4 regions of the Bacillus sp. N12A5 genome follow, and region 1 is predicted to be linked to each of the others. Evidence: riboswitches for the same ligand, from Rfam matches in the RefSeq annotation. Region 1 holds a riboswitch; each other region holds the start of a gene.
What was found. Region 1 has a riboswitch for thiamine pyrophosphate ahead of thiC (phosphomethylpyrimidine synthase ThiC). Riboswitches for the same ligand answer to the same signal wherever they lie in the genome.
Positions count from the first base shown of each region.

Region 1 (3,751 bases):
GGTGTCCCGATCAGCAAATATTGGAAATGGATATTAGCTATATTAAAACGCATTCCATTTTGCCTGTCAATCTATTATTTATACAGCTGGCTGCCTTGATTCACAAATTCTTCAGCTTTTTCCTTCATCCCCTCTTCAATAGCATCCCATTCACTAATCTCTTTGTCCTTCGCATAATCCCGAATATCCTGGGAAATTCTCATGCTGCAAAACTTCGGACCGCACATGGAACAAAAGTGAGCGGTTTTCGCTCCTTCTGCCGGCAGGGTTTCATCATGATATTCAAGCGCTCTTTCCGGATCAAGGGATAGATTAAACTGATCCCGCCAGCGGAATTCAAAACGGGCTTTCGATAAAGCATCATCCCGTATTTGCGCTCCGGGGTGCCCTTTTGCAAGGTCTGCCGCATGCGCCGCAATTTTATATGTAATAACTCCTTCCCGAACATCGTCACGGTTAGGCAGCCCCAAATGCTCCTTCGGCGTTACATAACAAAGCATTGCTGTCCCATACCAGCCGATCATCGCCGCTCCGATCGCTGATGTAATATGGTCATAGCCCGGCGCAATATCTGTTGTCAGCGGCCCTAATGTGTAAAAAGGCGCTTCTTTGCAAATGTCCATTTGTTTATCGACATTCTCTTTGATTTTATGCATCGGCACATGCCCAGGCCCTTCAATCATCACCTGAACATCATGCTTCCAGGCAATTTGCGTCAGCTCTCCAAGCGTCTCTAATTCAGCAAACTGCGCTTCGTCATTGGCATCAGCGATTGATCCGGGACGAAGTCCGTCCCCAAGAGAAAAAGCAATATCATACATTTTCATGATTTCACAAATTTCTTCAAAATGACTATACAAGAAGCTTTCCTGATGGTGAGCCAGACACCACTGCGCCATAATTGCTCCCCCGCGTGACACGATTCCGGTTGTCCGTTTGGCAGTCAGCGGCACATAGCGAAGCAAAACACCTGCGTGAATCGTAAAATAATCCACTCCCTGCTCTGCCTGTTCGATCAGCGTATCACGATAAATGTCCCACGTTAAATCCTCCGCTACGCCGTTTACTTTTTCAAGCGCCTGATAAATCGGAACAGTCCCCACGGGCACAGGACAATTGCGGATAATCCATTCACGCGTCGTATGAATGTCTTTTCCGGTAGAAAGGTCCATCATCGTATCCGCTCCCCAGCGTATGGCCCACGTCATTTTTTCCACTTCTTCTTCAATGGATGACGTAACGGCTGAATTCCCGATATTCGCATTGATCTTCACATGAAAATTCCTTCCGATAATCATCGGTTCACTTTCAGGGTGATTAATGTTTGAAGGAATGATCGCCCGGCCGCTGGCTACCTCGTCTCTGACAAACTCAGGAGACACATGCTCGCGAATGGCGATAAACTCCATCTCAGGAGTAATGATCCCCTTTTTGGCATAGTGCATTTGCGTGACATTTTGACCTGCCTTCGCCCTCAGCGGTTTCCGCTTTAGTCCGGGATAGCTTGCGTTTGGATTTGCTTTTTTATAACCGTTATCTTCTGGTTTTACAGCCCGTCCTTCATACTCTTCCACATCGCCGCGCTCTGTGATCCATTTTTGGCGGAGAGGATTTAAACCTTCTTCAATATTAATTGTCACATCAGGGTCCGTATAAGGTCCGCTTGTATCATAGACACGCACAGGCGCGTTTTCCTCTTCACCGAACGATCCCGTCGTCGGACTCAATGCGATCTCCCTCATCGGCACTTGGATGTCCGAAGAAGACCCCTCCACGTACACTTTCTTGCTCCCCGAAAAACTCGACATAATGGAAATGTTGGCTTGCTGCACTGAATTGTTTTGCATTACTTATCCTTCCCCTCTCTTCGTTTGAAAGGACAAAATCAAGCCCATAACCAGCACAAAAAACCGGATTCAAATGAATGAACCCGGTTACAGTCAGAAAGAAACATATTATTGCCCAGCACGACAATAATAAAAACAATTCCTCTACTTCCCCACGCTGGTACGAACCAGATCAGGTCCAAAGGGTTAAGAAGCTTGCCTTCTCTCTCAGCCCGATAGCGGGCACCCCCAGTAACTATTGATTTCGCACTCATCTTAACATAAAACCAATCTGAAAAAAAGGGGAATATAGATAATATTCAGCTAATTCATCCTAAATATTTGACAGGCAGCTGGATTTCAGCTATTTCATATTCATCCATCATCACCCGATATGCCTTTGCACCCGGTCTTGAACTCACTGTCTGAAACAGCTGATCATTTATGAAATGGAGAGCCGCTCCGTCGTCCGCCGCATAGCCATCACTCAGAAATTCATTAGATATCAGCTGGTGGTATATCGGCCTCCGGTCCTTTTCACCATCATAATGAGGACAAAAACTCCCTTGCAACAAACCTAAACTTTTCATACTTGTCAGCGGCCCGGCCGAATCTGTGACCCCTTCTTCAAACCAGCAGATCGCACCGGCACTTAATCCAGCTAGAATCAAACCGTTCTTCCATGCTTCTCTGAGAATAAGATCCAGCCCCCACTCCTTCCACAGTACAAGCATATTCCTCGTATTTCCCCCGCCAACATATATTACATCCTGTTCCATAACAAAAGATAGTAAATCTGTTGTCGGCGGCTTAAATAAGGATAAATGAGACGGCACACAATCCAGTGTTTGAAAAGCATCATAAAACCGCTGAACATAGTTTTGGGAATCACCGCTCGCCGTCGGCAGAAAACAAATGCGAGGTGACTTCCGCTCCGATTGATTGATGATATATTGATCGAGAGACAAATTATCCGGCTCCATTGAAAAACCCCCTCCGCCCATCGCAATAATCTGCTTCATCATCCCACTCCCCCGGAAAAATTTGTTATTCATTATAGCATTTTGTATAAAAGCAAGACACAAAGCAAAATATTTTCTTATCAGGGGAACAAGAAAATAACATCCTGTACAGGAGGTGGCTTGCCATTGAACAATGTCTTTGATCCGATTAACGCCATAGCTATACCTGCAACTGCCCTTGATTTCTTAGCAACAACAAAAAACAGCATTAACAAGTACACTGCCGCGATAAAGGAAACCTCGAACCCTCACCTCCGAAGAGCATTGCATGATCAATTAGATGCAGCTGTTTATCTGCATGGAGAACTGTCAGAACTCCTGTTGGAAAAAGGCTTTGTCCTAGATAAACCATTTTAAATCGACTCGCTTTTATGTTGCAGAGAACTGTAAACAGGCCATAAAAAATGACGGTCTCTCATTTTATGAAAGACCGTCTCTTTCCTTTATTGCTCCACTCTTCTTAAAGCCTCGTTTACTGTTTCTTTTATAAACGCATCTTCCCCGCCCAATCGGTCTAAACTGAGATCGCCGTTTCTCAGCCTTTCAGATATATTATTGATATCCTCTTCTACCGTGATTTGCAGCTCACCAGCCAAAAACATTCTGTGTAATTCATCAGCAACCATACTTTCTTTATTCATTTCAATCCGCTCCTTTGCTTTCAGTATTATTCTTAGTCTGTCCTTTAACCTGAAGAATCATAGGAAAAAAGTATGAACCAAATGAATCTTTTTTCCTCTTTCTTACGTATATTTGTTGAGAAAAAGAAAAAGGGGAAGATCTAACATGTCATTTTTTAAGAAGCTTGCTGCAAGTGCCGGAATCGGTGCTGCCAAAGTAGATACGATTTTAGAGAAAGACGCCTATTATCCTGGAGAGGAAGTACGGGGTACTGTACATGTC
Region 1 is NZ_JALAMR010000013.1:7,281-11,031, forward strand. It holds gene thiC (phosphomethylpyrimidine synthase ThiC) at 75-1,847, opposite strand; TPP riboswitch at 1,980-2,087, opposite strand; gene MOC09_RS14905 (Type 1 glutamine amidotransferase-like domain-containing protein) at 2,156-2,848, opposite strand; gene MOC09_RS14910 (spore coat protein) at 2,975-3,205, shown strand; gene MOC09_RS14915 (hypothetical protein) at 3,292-3,495, opposite strand; gene MOC09_RS14920 (sporulation protein) at 3,635-3,751, shown strand, end outside.

Region 2 (3,751 bases), on a different contig from region 1:
ATCTACCGTATAGCATGCTCCGCTGATAGACGGTCCGATAACAGCATAAATATCTGAGAGATTTGAACCTTCCTGCTCATTCCATCGCTTCACCATTTCTCTGCCAATTTGTTTGACAGTGCCTTTCCACCCGGCATGGGCGACCCCGACAAGTGATTTAACCGGATCATAAAAGAAAAGAGGCACACAATCAGCAAAGCATAATGCCAAAAACACATTCTTTTCATTTGTATAGAGCCCGTCCGTTGCTTTAAAAGCCGAATGATACTCACGGGCGCCTTTGCCCCTATCCCTCTGCGTTACTTTTTGAACGCGATTATCATGTGTCTGATCGGCGAATACCCAAGACTGCAAATCAGTATTAAACATATCGGCAATATATTCACGATTTTTAACTACATCTGCATCTTTGTCATGAACGTGCAATCCTGTATTTAACGATTCAAAAGGCTTTTGGCTGACACCGCCGTTTTTCGTTGTAAATCCGGCAATGACTTCTCTGTTGTTTTGATTCGTTTGTGTCCAGTCTTGTATCATGAGTGTCGAGGGTGTGGTAAGACTGAATGGGTGATATGTATTCATGATGATCCAACCTTTCGACAAACATTTAAAAAAGCGGAATTTCCCACTTATTTTACCACATCTTTCTGCATTCGTTGAGCGCCGATTTGCATATTTCTAAATGAAATGTGCCGGAAGAATCGAGACTTCCGGCAATTGCCAATCCACGGCAGACAAGCGCATTATGCATGCGGTTCATTTAATCGGACCAAGATGACATCTTCCCCGATTTTTACTATATTTCGCCATGGAATGACCAATTCCTCTTCTTTTCCAAAAAATCCGAGAACTTTCCCATTTCCTCCGAGTATGATCGCCTGAATTTTTCCAGTTGTCACATTGATATCAATATCACCAATGCTCCCCAGCTTTTTTCCGTTTGAGACATTGACGACATCCTTTACCTGAAATTCTGAAATGCTGATCATTCCATCACGTCCTTTTTCCGTCCTTTTTTCAAGTATATGAACGGGCAGGCTGAACCTTGTCAGCAAGAAGAAAATTTCATGTCACTGTTCTTTTTTACAGCTGCACCAGCTGATAATAAAATCGAGCATGATTTTTGTATACTCTACCAGCTGCTCAATCGATACCTCTTCGTTGACAGAGTGTGCATTGTGCAGATCGCCAGGGCCGTATATCACACATGGAATGCCGGCATTAAACAGCCATCCGCCATCTGTAACGGACTGAGAAACGTCCATAACCGGGCGCTCCCGTTTCACTTTCTCATGAGAGGCAGTAAGCGCTAAGACGCCTGGGTGGCCAGGGTCAACTTCCAATGCCGGAAAAATTTCTCCTCTGTCTTCAATCATAGATGAGCCTCCCCACTTGAATACAGGGCGGTTGTCCCTAAGCCAAATGTCACTGTCGCTCAGCCGGTTGATATAATCTTCTATTTCCGCAGCCACTTGGTCATGGGTTTCATTTGGGTAAAAATGGACTGTGATCCACAGCCGGCACTCGTCCGCTATAAAAGCCGCATGCCTGCCTCCTTCTATGACAGCCGGATTAATGGTATTTGTGCCTGGTTGAAAGCCGGGATATCTTTTCATAATGGACCAGTGGCGCTCAAGTTCCCCGAGCCCCGCAATGATTTTTGCCATTTTTTCAATTGCGCTTGCCCCGAATGTTCCTCCGCCTGCGTGAATCATATTCCGTCTCGTCCCATCATGAAACGTTTGGCTGCTTTTGATTTCGATCCAGCCTGTAATGACACCGCCCTGGCCTTGAATATGCATATCGCTCGTATCTGCGACAACTGCAAAATCAGCGTGATAGCCCCTCTTGCAGCATTCAAGCGTGCCTGCTTCTCCGACTTCCTCCCCGATAACCGATTGCAGAATCAAATCACCTGGAAGTTCAATGCCTGCCTCACGAATCAATTTGACAGCAAAGAGTACACACGCCATTCCGCCTTTCATATCAGAAGCGCCTCGCCCAATTAAGAGACCGTTTTTTTCAATTGGATGGAACGGGTCATGCTCCCATTCTTCATCCTCTTTTACCTCTGCCACATCTACATGGCCATTGATGATCAGGCTACGATAATCTGCTGAATTTGTTCCCTTTAGCAGACCTACAACATTGGGATCTCCCGGGTACACATCCCATTTATCGATTGAGAATCCTATTTCATTTAAAAAACCAGCAATCCATGATTGAATGCCGTCGGTATTTCTTGCAGGCGGAGCAGGTGTTTGATAAGAAATCAGTGTTTTTGCCAGCTGAATGAGCTCCTCCTTTTGCTCCTCCACCTTTTTTAACAGAGAGTCTATTTGTTGATTCAATGTGATCCGCTCCTATCTTTAAAATCATAAAAGCCATTTCATATGTTATGAAACGGCTTAATAAAAACAAACAGAGTCCTATGCACTCCGCTATTTCACCGCTTCCCTCCGCTGGCATGATCCAGATCAGGTCAAAAGGGTTGAGACAATGTCTCTCTCAGCTTCGCAAAGCACCCCTAGGATGAATCGATATGTGTTTGTCAGGCATTCGTTATCGGCTCGGCTCTTGTTAAAAACGGCCGGTCCTGATTCCATAATACATGGATTGGTGTATCAAAAAAAGCGGAAAGTATTTGATCAGTCAGCATTTCCTTTATTTCTCCTGATCCAAAGACCTCTCCCTGTTTTAATAAAAGGGCTTTGTCAAAGACCGGCAATATTTCTTCCGCATGATGCGTCACATAAAGAATTGATGGCGCATTTTCTTTGTTTGCAATATATGTAATCGTATCTAACAGCTTTTCCCGGGCAATAAAATCCAGCCCTGTGACCGGTTCGTCCAGGATCAGCAGCTCCGGATCGGCCATTAGCGCTCTTGCAATTAAGGCTCTTTGTTTTTCCCCTTGAGAAAGGGTTTCATAGCGGCGGTCGGCATATTCAATTGCGCCCAAGTCCTCTAATAAACCGATCGCTTTTTCCCTGATTTCCGCACTTGGCGTTTCATATAATCCAATTGAAGCGTAAGCTCCGCTTAGAGCAATCTCAAAGGCTGAATCTGATGGATATAATTTTTGCTGCAGAGCCGCTGAGACGAGGCCAATTTTCCGTCTGAGCTTCTCCCCAAGCTCCGTTTTACCAAACTCATGGCCAAGCACCTGCATCTCACCGGATGTTGGGAAGTAATATGAGCAAAGCATATTTAACAGCGCTGTCTTTCCGGCGCCATTCAGTCCGTAAAGCACCCAATTCTCCTTTTCCTCCACCTTCCAATGAATATTCCTCAGTATCCATTTTCCATTTCGTTTTAGTGAGACATTGTCAAGCTGCAAAATCATCGTGGTCCTCCTCTAAACTCTTATAATTGTTTTAATTTTCATAAAACTTCGTACGGACTAGGATACCTTATTTTTTCCAAAACGTAAACCACCCGCAATCAATAGAAAAGCCTTTAAAACAAAAATCGTTTTAAAGGCTTTTCATTTCACTATTGATGAATATTCTTATTCATTTGTTTGATAGCCGCTTTTTCAAGCCTAGACACCTGAGCTTGGGAAATTCCGATTTCCTCGGCTACTTCCATTTGTGTTTTCCCTTGGAAGAAGCGCTTTCTTAAAATCATTTTTTCCCTATCATTCAGCCTTCTCATGCCCTCTTTTAAAGCCAGCTCTTCAATCCATTGTGAATCTGTATTGCGCTCATCACTGATTTGGTCCATCACATAGATCGGGTCTCCGCCATCA
Region 2 is NZ_JALAMR010000003.1:378,015-381,765, forward strand. It holds gene pgeF (peptidoglycan editing factor PgeF) at 1-582, opposite strand, end outside; gene MOC09_RS05135 (YlmC/YmxH family sporulation protein) at 744-989, opposite strand; gene MOC09_RS05140 (acetylornithine deacetylase) at 1,071-2,351, opposite strand; TPP riboswitch at 2,438-2,539, opposite strand; gene MOC09_RS05145 (ABC transporter ATP-binding protein) at 2,552-3,346, opposite strand; gene sigG (RNA polymerase sporulation sigma factor SigG) at 3,496-3,751, opposite strand, start outside.
Region 2: it holds a riboswitch for thiamine pyrophosphate, as region 1 does, so the genes downstream of both, MOC09_RS05140 (acetylornithine deacetylase) here and thiC (phosphomethylpyrimidine synthase ThiC) in region 1, are expected to answer to the same signal.

Region 3 (3,751 bases), on a different contig from region 1:
TAATGCAGTCATTTCGTCATAGCAGCCATGAATATCGCTGATGATATCGTAAGCCATGCGGTATCCTCCTTGCCGATTGTTTTATTTATTATGAAGCAAAGTTCTGTGAGTCATCACAAGCTTTTATGTGCAAATTATAGAAGAATCATTTTCTAAATAGGATTAAGGGCTTATTACTTTATTTTTCGTCTTAACCCTTGTTAAAATCGCGTTATGTTTTTGAAACATGAGGTTCTGTTTGTTAATTGAGAACTGACATAACCCTGATCTTAAAAGGAGGTTCTGATTATGGCGCATACATCTGTCGCATCTTTAGTTGTTGTACTAATCGTTGCATTTTTAACACCCATCCTTTTGCATCGGTTTAAACTCAGCATCCCGGTTGTTGTTGCTGAAATCATTATGGGGCTGATTATTGGTAAAAGCGGCCTTGATTTGGTTGTGGAGGGTGATACATGGCTTCAGACACTCTCTATGCTCGGATTTATCTTTTTAATGTTTTTAAGCGGGCTTGAAATTGATTTTTCATCATTTGAGAAAGGAAAGAAAAAGCAGCTTCTGCCGAACGGCAAGGAAGCGCCTAATACGTTTGCTGCGGCATCTATTATTTTTGCCGGTATTTTTATTTTATCATTGCTGCTGTCCTATGGGTTCGTCTTGGCAGGGTTTATCCAAAATGCTTTTTTAATGACACTTATTATTTCAACGATTTCATTAGGTGTTGTCGTTCCAACGTTAAAAGAAGAACGGATCATGAATTCAAATATCGGGCAGATTATTTTGCTCGTTGCTGTTATCGCTGATTTGGCCACGATGATTCTTCTAGCTGTTTTTTCTTCTTTATACGGAGAGGACAGCGGAAACATGTGGCTCTTGATGATCCTGTTTGCGGCCGGAGTGGTGCTTTACTTTTTCGGCCGGGTCTTTAAACATCGCTCTTTTGTTCAGTCCATGTCAAAAGGGACGATCCAGATCGGGACACGTGCCATTTTTACGTTAATTATTGTCCTTGTTGCCTTGTCTGAATCACTTGGGGCAGAAAATATTCTCGGCGCTTTCTTAGCGGGGGTTCTTGTTTCCCTTCTTTCGCCAAACAAAGAACTTGTTCAGCAGCTGGATTCATTTGGCTACGGGTTCTTAATACCGATTTTCTTTGTGATGGTCGGTGTGAAGCTGGATATTTGGACTCTTTTCCAGGATAAAACCATTTTAATTATGATTCCGCTTCTGCTTCTGGCGCTGTTAGTCAGCAAAATCATTCCTGTTATGTACCTAAAGAAGTGGTATGATAACCGAACCGTTTTCGCGTCTGGTTTCCTGCTGACATCAACGCTTTCGCTCGTGATTGCCGCTGCGACGATCGGCCAGCAGCTTCACGTGATCAGCGCAAATATGTCAGGAGCGCTAATTTTAGTAGCCGTCATTGCGAGTATTTTTACGCCGATCTGTTTTAAAAAATTGTACAAACGGGAAGAGCAGCCTGAGGAGAAAAAGACGATTACGTTCATCGGCGCCAATCAAATGACTTTGCCTGTTACACTTGAGCTGCCGGAGAACGAGTATGACGTGCGGGTTGTGCACGTTTATCAAGAGAATGCGGAGGAAAAGCTGTCAGAATCAGTGTTTACGGTTGAGACGATTGCTGATTATGAGCCTGAAACCCTAGATTCACTCGATATTTTTGATACGGATATCCTCGTTGTGGCGACAGGGAATGAAGACATGAATGCCGAGATTGCACTACTTGCAAAAGAAAAAGGCACAGAAAGAGTCATTGCCAGCGTCGGATCACCTGAGAATGAAGCAGCTCTGAAGGAGCAGGGGATTAGCATCTTTTCTATTCTGCTGTCGACAAAAACATTGCTTCGCGCGCTGATAGAAGCCCCAGGCGTCATGAAGCTGCTCACGAACCAAGAATCTTCGCTGTATCAAATTAATATGGAAAACAGCAAATACGACGGTGTCATTTTGCGGGAATTCCCTCTAACAGGCGACGTCATTTTTGTCAGGATTTTCAGAGGTGTGGACAGCATCGTTCCTCATGGAGACACAAGGCTGAAACTTGGAGACCGCTTAATTGTCACCGGATCTCGCGAGTACGTAACGGAGCTTAAGAAAACATTGGAAGGTTAAATCTTGACCAATTAGGGATTCGTGTTAATATAGAGGTGCAGAACAATTCAATATGTATTCGTATAACCACTAGGGGTGTCCTTCATAAGGGCTGAGATAAAAGTGTGACTTTTAGACCCTCATAACTTGAACAGGTTCAGACCTGCGTAGGGAAGTGGAGCGGTATTTGTGTATTTTACTATGCCAATTCCAAACCACTTTTCCTTGCGGGAAAGTGGTTTTTTTATTTATCAGACAGGGGGAATGATGTGTGAAGTTTTCAGAAGAATGCCGCAGTGCAGCCGCAGAATGGTGGGAGGGGAGTTTTGTCCATCCGTTTGTTCAGGGAATCGGTGACGGAACGCTTCCGATTGACCGTTTTAAATACTACGTGCTTCAAGATTCTTATTATTTAACGCATTTTGCGAAGGTGCAATCGTTCGGCGCCGCTTATGCGAAGGACCTTTATACGACGGGACGGATGGCAAGCCACGCCCAAGGTACATATGAGGCGGAAATGTCGCTTCATCGCGAGTTTGCCGAACTGTTGGAAATCAGTGAAGAGGAGCGTAAGGCGTTTAAGCCGTCTCCTACGGCGTACTCATATACATCCCATATGTACCGTTCGGTTTTGAGCGGGAATTTTGCTGAGATTTTAGCGGCCCTTCTACCGTGCTATTGGCTTTATTACGAGGTTGGCGAGAAATTGCTGCATTGTGATCCGGGGCATCCGATTTATCAGAAGTGGATCGGCACATACGGAGGTGACTGGTTCAAACAGCAGGTCGAAGAGCAAGTCAACCGGTTTGATGAGCTGGCGGAAAACAGCACGGAGGAAGTGCGCGCCAAGATGAAAGAGAATTTTGTCATCTCCAGCTACTATGAATATCAATTTTGGGGAATGGCCTATCAGAAAGAAGGCTGGTCCGACAGCGGCATAAAAGAGGTGGAGGAACTTGGAGCTTCACGCCATAACGGATGACTGCAAACCGGTTGAAGAGTTAGCGAGAACAATCATAGCTATTCAGAATGAAGTTGATTTTATACACATCCGGGAACGGTCAAAATCGGCGGCAGATATTTTGAAACTGCTTGAGCTTACGTCCGAAGGCGGTGTGGATAAACGAAAATTGGTCATGAACGGGCGGGTGGATATTGCGCTTTTTTCTACGATTCATCGCGTGCAGCTGCCGAGCAGCAGCTTTTCGCCGAAGCAGGTCAGAGCCAGATTTCCTCACCTTCATATCGGGCGGTCGGTGCATTCACTGGAGGAAGCGGTTCAAGCTGAAAAGGAAGACGCCGACTACGTGTTGTTCGGTCATGTGTTTGATACAGATTGCAAAAAGGGTCTTGAAGGCAGAGGTTTGTCTTTGCTGTCAGATATCAAAAAACGGATTTCTATCCCGGTTATTGCCATCGGCGGGATGGCGCCGGACAAATTAAGAGGCGTAAAACAAGCAGGGGCAGACGGTATCGCTGTCATGTCGGGAATTTTTTCTTCGGCTGACCCTTTGGAAGCTGCCAGACGATATTCCCGCAAGCTAAAGGAGATGCGCTATGAAAAGGCATTTTGATGCAGTTGTCATTGGAGGCGGAATTATTGGTTCCGCGATTGCCTATCATTTGGCAAAGGAAAATA
Region 3 is NZ_JALAMR010000002.1:197,172-200,922, forward strand. It holds gene prpE (bis(5'-nucleosyl)-tetraphosphatase PrpE) at 1-57, opposite strand, end outside; gene MOC09_RS01340 (monovalent cation:proton antiporter family protein) at 289-2,133, shown strand; TPP riboswitch at 2,195-2,303, shown strand; gene tenA (thiaminase II) at 2,384-3,094, shown strand; gene tenI (thiazole tautomerase TenI) at 3,069-3,686, shown strand; gene thiO (glycine oxidase ThiO) at 3,670-3,751, shown strand, end outside.
Region 3: it holds a riboswitch for thiamine pyrophosphate, as region 1 does, so the genes downstream of both, tenA (thiaminase II) here and thiC (phosphomethylpyrimidine synthase ThiC) in region 1, are expected to answer to the same signal.

Region 4 (3,751 bases), on a different contig from region 1:
AGAAACGGCCGTCCATCCTTCGTTCCGGCTGACATCACAATGGGTTTTTCACTATACTTTATGGCATTATCGAGCAATATGGTCAGCAGCTGCTTGATGCGTTCTTCATCAGCAGTTACAAGCAGGCTCTCCTTATTTGTTTCAAGCAAAATGTCACGCTGATAGGCGGACTGGAGCGTTTGCATGACGGCGCGCGACACTTCAATCAAATCGATTGTTTTCAGATCAAGCTCGAGTCCTTTATGGCTTTTTGCCAGCGCCAGCAGCTGATTGGTCAGTTTCTTCATATGCACCGCTTCTGAATGAATGGCATCTATCGATTCCTCAAGCACTTCCGGTTTTTTTGCCCCCCACCGCTTCATCAGGCTGCTGTAGCTTTCTATAATGGTGAGCGGAGTTTTCAATTCGTGTGAAGCATCCTGAACGAACTGCTGCTGTTTATCGTAGTGCTCTTTCAGCATCATCGCCATCTCATTAAATGTCAGCCCCATTTGATATAACTCGTCGTGAGACTGCCCTTCCAATGAAATCGTTTTGAATGCTTTCTCCCGCTGTATGTCTTTCATTGTCACCATTAAGCGTCTGATCGGATTGATGATACGGCGGGCAAGCAAGCTGCCGGCAAAAAAAGAAGCGATACAAACAGCAGCACTTGCAGCGATTAAAATGATTTTCAGCAGAAACAGACTCTCTTCTGTGTTCTCAAGCCTTTCAACCAGCTGAAGAGAAACCACTTGTCCATCAGTCCAAATAACCGGAACAGCAGCCTCAGCAAACAGCTTGCCGTCATGTTTTCTTACATCTGCCGTTTCCCCGCTGTGAAAAGACAGGGGAAATTCTTTATATGCTTTTTCCTTTGTCATGGTCATGACGGCTTTTTGATCACCATTCACTACACGGACCATGCCGTTTGCCGGAAGATAAGCCTGCAGCATGTCCTGCAAAGCCACTCCTTCTGTTTCAGCTGCATGCAGTGCTTCAGAAATGTTATCCGTCTCAGCTGCAAGCCGGGCTGCATCCTTTGAGGTCAGCGCAGATGAAAAAATGAGATAGACTGCGGTATGGACCAAAATTAATAAAATCAACAGCGATATTGATGTGTACAGATGAATCTTGGTCTTCAGCTTCATCGTTTACCCCTTAATGGCATAGCCGACCCCGCGAACGGTATGGATCAGCTGTTTTTCGTAAGGATAGTCAAGTTTTTTTCTGATGTATCTGATATAAACATCCACGACATTTGTATCACCGATATAATCAAATCCCCATACCGAGTTTAGAATCTGCTCCCGTGTCAGCACCTGTTGCGGATGCTTCAGCATATAGACGAGCAAATCAAATTCCCGGGGCGTTAATTCCACCTCTTTATCTCCGCGTCTCACTTCACGGGTTTTTTCGTTCACCCGCAAGTCGTCATATGTAAGATAGGTGCCGATATCTTCTGTTTTTGTTCCGTTTTGGCGCAGCGCCGCCCTGATTCTCGCAAGCAATTCCTCGATTTCAAACGGCTTTGTGACGTAGTCATTCGCGCCGATATCCAGCCCTGTTACCTTGTCAGGAATGCTGTCGCGAGCCGTTAATAAAATGACCGGTGTCTGCTGATCCGTTTTTCTCAAGCGGCGCAGCACTTCCAATCCGCTCAATCCCGGGAGCATGACGTCAAGAAGCACCAGGGAATACCCGCCTTCCGCGGCGGCATTCAGTCCTTCTGTGCCGTTGTGTTTGATGGTGACGCTGTATCCTTCATATTCCAATTCAAGCTGAAGCACCCTGGCGATTTTTTCTTCATCTTCCACAATTAATATGTTCCCTTTTTCCAAAAGCGATCATCCTCTCCTATCCCAAAATGAAAAAAATGATTTCATTGTTTACAAAATGGTTCTTATCATCTATTATGATGTCAAAATAAAAAATTGTATACGGAAAGCACTAGGGGTGCTGTTTTGGCTGAGATAAAGCGCGCAAACACGCGCTTTGATCCCTTATGACCCGATCTGGATAATACCAGCGTGGGGAAGTGCAGGTTGACCGAATGGTGTATTTTTTTGTGCGCTTAATCGATCTATGACTGCATATTCCCTTAGGATATGCAGTTTTTTATTTTACCAAAAAAACAGGAGGTCGGAGAAATGGATCATATTTGCGGCACAAGCAGAATTGCCGGTTTTCGGTTCTCTTTATATCCGATGACGGATGATTTTATTAGTGTGATTAAGTCGGCGCTGAAAAAAACCGACACATCCAACGTTTGGACGAAAACCGATCATATCAGCACAGTCCTGCGCGGATCGATTGATCATGTATTCGACGCTGCCAAAGCCATTTATCTCTATGCGGCGAACAGCGAACAACACATCGTCATGAACGGGACGTTTTCTATCGGTTGCCCGGGCGATACACAAGGAGATACATATCTTTTTGCAGACGGCAAGCGCGTCAATGAAGAAGCTGTCCGCAGCCTGAATGCGGAAGCGCCGTGCCAATTTGCGCTGTATCCGCTGAATGAGCCCGATTATATGGGCTTGATCATGGAAGCTGTCGAGATTGCGAAAGCAGAAGGCACCTTCGTACAGGGGGTCCATTACGCGAGTGAGCTTGACGGGGATGCACATGACGTATTCAGAACAATGGAAGCCGTTTTCCGCATGGCTGAACAGCAAACAAACCACGTAACCATGACTGTCAATGTCTCGGCTAACAGTCCATCAAGAAAAAACAGAAAGCAGGGATAATATGAAAAGCTGGAAAGTAAAAGAAATTGTCATCATGTCTGTTATCAGTATCGTTTTTGCCGTTGTTTATTTATTATTTACGCATTTCGGAAATGTACTTGCAGGTATGTTCGGGCCAATCGCTTATGAACCGATTTACGGCATTTGGTTTATCGTTTCTGTCATCGCCGCGTACATTATTCGAAAACCGGGTGCAGCGCTTGTTTCTGAAATCATTGCCGCTCTCGTTGAGTGCCTGCTGGGAAATCCGTCTGGCCCGATGGTCATCGTTATCGGCATTGTTCAAGGACTCGGGGCTGAAGCGGTATTTCTCGCGACACGCTGGAAAGCATACTCTTTGCCCGTCCTTCTGCTGGCAGGAATGGGGTCTTCAGTAGCAAGCTTTATTTATGATCTCTTTGTTTCTGGCTATGCAACCTATTCACCGGGCTATCTTCTCATGATGCTTGTGATCCGTCTGATTTCTGGCGCGCTTCTTGCAGGGCTTCTCGGAAAGGCTGTCAGCGACTCTCTTGCTTATACGGGTGTGTTAAACGGAATGGCACTCGGGAAGGAATTGAAAAAGAAACGGAAGCGGGCTTCAGAACATGCAAGCCTTTGATGAGTTCCTAACGGTTGACCAGCTCGGCTTCTCTTATGAAGAAGACGAGAAACCGGTTTTTCAAAACATTTCGTTTGCACTTCACAAAGGAGAATGCGCTTTATTGCTGGGACCGAGCGGGTGCGGAAAAAGCTCGCTCGCCCTTTGTTTAAATGGCCTGTACCCGGAGGCTTGCGACGGCATACTGTCCGGACATGTATTTTTATATCAAAAGCCGGTCACAGACGCTGAAACTTCCGAAACGATTGCACAGCATGCCGGAGTTGTCTTTCAGGACCCCGATCAGCAGTTTTGCATGCTTACGGTTGAGGACGAAATCGCTTTTGGGCTGGAAAATCTGCAGATTCCGAAAGAAGAGATGGCGGAGAAAATTGATGCCGTATTAGAAAAATTACGTATTACTCATTTAAAAGAAAAA
Region 4 is NZ_JALAMR010000002.1:351,310-355,060, reverse strand. It holds gene ykoH (two-component system sensor histidine kinase YkoH) at 1-1,130, opposite strand, end outside; gene ykoG (two-component system response regulator YkoG) at 1,134-1,820, opposite strand; TPP riboswitch at 1,922-2,033, shown strand; gene MOC09_RS02215 (Ykof family thiamine-binding protein) at 2,130-2,732, shown strand; gene MOC09_RS02210 (ECF transporter S component) at 2,734-3,333, shown strand; gene MOC09_RS02205 (ABC transporter ATP-binding protein) at 3,320-3,751, shown strand, end outside.
Region 4: it holds a riboswitch for thiamine pyrophosphate, as region 1 does, so the genes downstream of both, MOC09_RS02215 (Ykof family thiamine-binding protein) here and thiC (phosphomethylpyrimidine synthase ThiC) in region 1, are expected to answer to the same signal.